DNA from 2 places in the Amorphus orientalis genome. Region 1 is predicted to be linked to the other one. Evidence: predicted binding sites of a transcription regulator. Region 1 holds the regulator's gene; the other holds the start of a gene.

Region 1 (2,978 bases):
CGGCCGGCCCTGACCCTGCGCTCGGTCGCCGTGGCCGCGCTTGCGATCATGCTGTTCGACCCGGCCGCCGTCGTATCGCCGGGCTTCCAGATGTCGTTCGCGGCCGTCATCGCGCTGGTCGCCGGCTACGAGTATCTGGCCTCGCGCGAGCGGGCCGACCGGCCTCCGCCCCGACGCGGCCCGGTTCTTCGGGTGCTGCGGCTGGCTGCCCTCTGGATCGCAGGCCTGGCGCTGACCTCCCTGATCGCCGGTCTCGCGACCGGCCCGATCGGCGCCTTCCATTTTCAGCGGATCGCCGTGTTCGGCCTTCTCGGCAACCTTCTGGCCATGCCGCTCGTGACCCTGATCGTGATGCCCATGGGGGTGCTGTCGGTGGCGGTGATGCCGCTCGGTGTCGACCCGGTCCCGCTCGCTGCGATGGGCTGGGGCCTGGACGGGGTCGTGGCCGTCGCCAAACGGGTCGCGTCCCTGGGCGGCGATGCCGGCCATGTGGGCCGCATGCCCGCGGCAGCGGTGCTTCTGATGGCGGCCGGACTGCTCTGGCTCGCGCTCTGGACGGCCCGCTGGCGGGTTCTCGGCCTGCCGCTGGTCCTGGCCGGGCTGGCATTGACGCCTGCAGCCGCCCGTCCGGATATCCTGGTCTCCGACGACGGCCGCACGGTCGCTGCCCGCGGCACCGACGGTCGCCTGACAATCGCGACGGCACGGGGCGGGGATTTCGCGGCCGCGATGTGGCTCAGGGCCGACGGCGATCCGCGTCCTCTGGAAGACGTCACGGTGCGCGCCGGCGTCAGCTGCGACCCGTTCGGCTGCACGCTGCCGATTGCCCGCGGTCCCGGCGACATCGGTGGCCGCCGGATCGCCTTCGTGGAGCAGTCCCAGGCATTTCTATTGGATTGCCGCAGGGCGGAGATCCTGGTGACACGCCACACCCGTCCCGCCGGGTGCGAGGGGCCTCGGCTGGTGATCGACCGTCACATGCTGATGGAGCAGGGTGCTCTCGCGCTCTTTCGCATAAAGGATCCGCCCGGATACCGGATCGAGCGGGCCCGCCCGCCGGTGCCGCGACCGTGGAGCGCACGACCTGTGATCAGGAGATAACGCGGTTCTGGAAGACCGCCGGTGTCCGTTCGGCCCGAAACCGCTCAATAGCTGCGGAACAGGGCGACGAGCTTGCCCTGGATGCGCACCCGATCGGGTCCGAAAATCCGCGTCTCATAGGCCGGATTGGCCGCTTCCAGCGCGATGGACCCGCCCTTGCGCCGCAGCCGCTTCAGCGTGGCTTCCTCATCGTCGACGAGCGCCACAACGATGTCGCCGCTGTCGGCAGTGTCGGACCGTTTGATCAGCACCGTGTCGCCGTCGAGGATGCCTGCCTCGATCATGGAATCGCCACGGACCTCCAGCGCGAAGTGTTCTCCGCCGCCAACGAGGTCGGCCGGGACGGTGATCTGATGGCTTTCGGTCTGGATGGCGGCGATCGGAACGCCGGCAGCAATGCGGCCCATCACGGGGACGGTCAGGCCGGCGATCTCCGCGGGCTCGGGCTCCCGGGCGGGGACCGGCGGCGCCTTGCCGCGCGAGCCCTCGATCACTTCCGGCGCGAAGCCTTTGGTGCGCGGGCCGGCAAGGCCGGCATTGGCCGACTCGGGAAGCCGCAGCACTTCCAGTGCCCGTGCGCGGTTCGGCAGGCGCCGGATGAAGCCACGCTCTTCGAGCGCCGTGATCAGCCGGTGAATGCCGGACTTGGAGCGCAGGTCGAGCGCTTCCTTCATCTCGTCGAACGACGGCGGGACCCCGGTCTCCTTCAGTCGCTCATGGATGAACATCAGGAGTTCGTGTTGCTTGCGGGTCAACATGTCTTCGGCCCCACCCCTCGGTCCGGCGCATCGCAAATGCGTACAAATCAGGAACGAACACTACGCGTTCCATATGTGTTCCGCAAGGGTTAATGGCCGGTTACCCGATGGAAGGTGGAAACGGAGAACAGTGTAAGGCCACGGTGTGGCGGGCAGTGTGTCCGACGGTGTCAGAGCCGGATGATCCGGCAGGTCTCGCCGGCGCGGGCGTCGGGCGCGTGGGCTGGACGGACCAGGAGCGCCTTCGCAACGGCGAGGGTGGAGAGCATCGATGAGTCCTGCACGGAGAACGGCTCCACCAGCGGGGGCCCGGTCGGGCTTTCCGCCACCCGGGCGCGGACATAGTCCTCTCGGTCGCCGTTGGCCGGCATGTCCGAGGCTAGGACCGCGGGCTCGAACCACGGTCCGGGATCGGTGTCGCCCTGAAGGGCTCGCAGAAGCGGCGTCAGGAACAGAAGGGCGCAGACCAGGCTGGAGACCGGGTTACCCGGAAGTCCGAGCACCCTGAGATCGCTCAGCCGGCCGAAGATCAGCGGCTTTCCGGGCCGCATGGCGATCTTCCAGAAGCCGAGCTCCATGCCGACGTCGCCGAACGCCTGTTTGACCAGATCGTGCTCGCCGACCGAGGCGCCGCCGAGGGTGACGATCACGTCCGCGCCGCTCGCCCTTGCCCTGGCGAGGGCATCGGCGGTGGCTTCCCGTGCGTCGGGGACGATCCCGAGATCGAGGGGCTCGCCGCCAGCGGCCGCAATCATCGCGGCCAGCGCCGGGGTGTTCGAGGCGACGATCTGGTCCGGACCGGGGACAGCGCCGGGCGGGACGAGTTCGTCCCCGGTGGCGATCAGCGCGACCCGCGGACGCCGGGCGACCGGAAGCTCGGGATGGTTCATAGCGGCGGCAAGCGCGATGTGGCGGACGCCGAGCCGCGTTCCGGCGGTCAGAAGAGGCTGCCCTTCCTCGAAATCCAGGCCGGCCGCGCGAATGTGCCGGCCGGGCTCGACGGGAACGGCAACCTCCACGGTCTCCTCGTCGATCCGCTCCGCGTTTTCCTGGATCAGGATGGTTTCGGCGCCTTCGGGAACCGGCGCGCCGGTGAAGATCCGGACGGCTTCTCCGGGG
Region 2 (2,978 bases), on a different contig from region 1:
GCCGTGAACCGCGACGGCACGGCCGCCGGCGAATGCCTCGATCTTGGGGCGCCAGTCGCTGGCAGTGAAACCAGAAGCTGCGAACAGGATGCTCATTCAGGTTGAGTGCCTGCGCGCGGCCGGTCGGTCAAGCCTGACGTCTGGCGCAATTCTCTGGCCCGGCATCGGCAAGCCTCCAAGATCTAGCTTGCGCGCGCGGCCCGGGTCGGACGGGGCTCCTGTGCCTCGCCGTCGGTCTCCATTTCCAGCGCCTCGATGCGGCTGCCGCGCTTGGACACCTTCTCCGCCGAAATCACGATCTGCTCCACGTCCTTCTGGGCCTGGCCGAAGTGCTGCTGGAGCTTCATGACCCGATCGAAGAGACGGTTCACGTCGTCCATGAGATGGCCGACCTCGGCCCGGATCACGTGGGCCTCCTCGCGGATGCGGGCGTCGCGGATCACGGTGACCACGACCTGTATGGCGAGGTGGAGGAGGGTGGGCGACAGCACCACGACCCGGGCCCGGTAGGCGCGCTGGACCACCTCGGGAAACCGTTCGTGGATCTGGGCGAAGAGCGACTCCGACGGCACGAACACGAAGGCGAGGTCCTGGGTCTCGCCGGGGATCAGGTACTTCTTGCGCACATCGTCGATGTGCTTGATCAGGTCGCGCCGGGCGGCCTGCTGAGCCTCCTTCAGGTCCTGCTCGGTCTCAGCCTGCTCGATCCGGGAAAACGATTCCAGCGGAAACTTGGCGTCGATCATCAGGTCGGGCGCGCCGTTGGGCAGGTGGATGGCGCAGTCCGGCCGGGAGTTGTTGGACAGCGTCGGCTGGAAGGTGAAGGACTCCTCCGGCAGCCCGTCGCGGACGATCGCCTCCATCCGGCCCTGTCCGAAGGCGCCGCGGCTCTGCTTGTCGGAAAAGATCCGTTCCAGCTGGGTGACCTGATCGGAGAGGCCCGACATCGTCTTCTGGGCGCTGTCGATCACGGCAAGCCGCTCGTGCAGCTGGCGCAGCGTGTCGTGGGTCGTGTTGGAGGCCTGGGACATGGACGATCCGAGCCGGTGGCCCATGCCGTCGAGGCGCTCCGAAAGCGCCCGCGTCATCTCCGACTGCCGGCTGCCGAAGACCTCCGCCACCGTCTGCAGCCGGCCGGAGGTTTCCGACTGCATGCGCATGAGTTCCGCCATCTGGGCTTCGAGCGCCCGGCTCTTTTCCTCAGCCGCCCGCTCTGTGGCCGTGCGCGACCGATTGGCGCGCACGAGCGCGACAAGAACCAGAAACAGCGCCAGAAGCGCGACGGCCGATATGGCAATCAGCGCCTCGGCGACAGTGAGTGTCCGGCCGAAGAGGACGAATGTGGAATCCGACATCGGCGGAGAATATCTGATTCGCGATTTGTTCTGCTCGCAGCGATTCGGCACTGCGGAACGTGGTAAACGGCGGCCCGAGTGAACGTCGTGCGTTGACCGGACCGCGGGAAGCCCATAAATCGGGCACATGTCGAAACGCCCGATCCTCGTGATACCCGATCCCGTTCTGCGCAAGGTCGCGGAGCCCGTCGCTGCCGTCGATGACGACGTGCGTGCGCTCGTCGATGACATGCTGGAGACCATGTATGCCGCCCCCGGCATCGGTCTCGCCGCGCCCCAGATCGGCGTGCTTGAGCGGATCGTGGTCCTCGACGTGGCTGGAGACGAGGAAGAGAAGGCGCCGATGGCGCTGATCAACCCTGAAATCACCTGGCAGTCCGAAGAGACCCGCGTGCATCAGGAAGGGTGCCTGTCGATCCCCGAATATTATGAGGAGGTCGAGCGGCCGGCCGAGGTGACCGTCCGCTATCTCGATCGGGACGGGGCTGCGCAGGAGATCACGGCCGACGGCATCCTCGCGACCTGCATCCAGCACGAGATCGACCATCTGAACGGCGTTCTGTTCATCGACTATCTCTCGCGGCTGAAGCGCGACCGCGTCACCAAGAAATTCGCCAAGCAGGCGCGCCTCGCCGCCACCGAGAAGGCGTAGCGCCTCTCGACGGACCTCCCTCCGGCCCGCGCCGGTCCAAACGCACGGGATATGCGATGCCGCTCAGGCTCGTCTTCATGGGAACCCCTGACTTCGCGGTGCCGACGCTGACGGAGATCGTCGGCCAGGGGCATGACGTTGCGGCGGTCTACACCCGTGCGCCGGCCCGCTCGGGCCGCGGCATGGAAGCGCGCAAGTCGCCGGTGCACGAGGCGGCCGAACGCTTCGGCCTGCCCGTGCTGACCCCCTCCAGCCTCAAGGGCGAGGAAGCGGCCGCCGCCTTTGCGGCCCATGGTGCCGATGCCGCGATCGTCATCGCCTACGGCATGATCCTGCCGAAGAGCATTCTGGAGGTCCCGGAGGCGGGCTGCTTCAACGTGCATGCCTCGCTGTTGCCGCGCTGGCGGGGGGCCGCGCCGATCCAGCGCGCCATCATGGCGGGCGACGCGGAAACCGGGGTCGCCATCATGCGCATGGAGGCGGGGCTCGATACGGGTCCGGTGTGCATGGAAGAGCGTGTCGCGATCGGCCCGGACATGACGGCCGGCGACCTGCACGACGTCCTTGCCCGGCTCGGAGCGGATCTGATGGTCCGCGCGCTCGGCGCCATTGAGCGCGGCACCCTGGATGCGGTCGCCCAGTCCGACGAGGGCGTGACTTACGCCGACAAGATCGACAAGGCGGAAGCCCGGATCGACTGGTCTCAGCCCGCCGCGCGGGTGCACGACCGGATCCGCGGCCTGTCACCGTTTCCCGGAGCCTGGTGCGAGGTCCCGGCCGGCGACAAGGCCGATCGGGTGAAGGTCCTGCGCTCCGAGATGGCGGAGGGGGCCGGTACGCCGGGAACCCTGCTCGAAGAGGATGGAACCGTTGCGTGCGGCGACGCAGCCATCCGGCTCGTTCAGGTGCAGCGTGCCGGCAAGGCCCCGATGAGCGGCGCTGACCTGCTGCGCGGCCTCCGGCTGGAGCCC

Evidence for each region. The regulator LexA, encoded in region 1, represses DNA repair genes until DNA is damaged. The targets are predictions, from matches to a motif close to TGTTCNNNNTGTGTTCNG.
Region 2: a site for LexA is predicted at 1,371-1,388, ahead of J2S73_RS19190 (DNA recombination protein RmuC). Genes of this name have one in related genera too.

What each region holds. Positions count from the first base shown of each region.
Region 1 is NZ_JAUSUL010000002.1:481,172-484,149, forward strand. It holds gene J2S73_RS10045 (ComEC/Rec2 family competence protein) at 1-1,101, shown strand, start outside; gene lexA (transcriptional repressor LexA) at 1,146-1,859, opposite strand; gene J2S73_RS10055 (molybdopterin molybdotransferase MoeA) at 2,030-2,978, opposite strand, start outside.
Region 2 is NZ_JAUSUL010000005.1:87,774-90,751, reverse strand. It holds gene J2S73_RS19195 (2-hydroxyacid dehydrogenase) at 1-96, opposite strand, end outside; gene J2S73_RS19190 (DNA recombination protein RmuC) at 183-1,355, opposite strand; gene J2S73_RS19185 (peptide deformylase) at 1,483-2,007, shown strand; gene fmt (methionyl-tRNA formyltransferase) at 2,064-2,978, shown strand, end outside.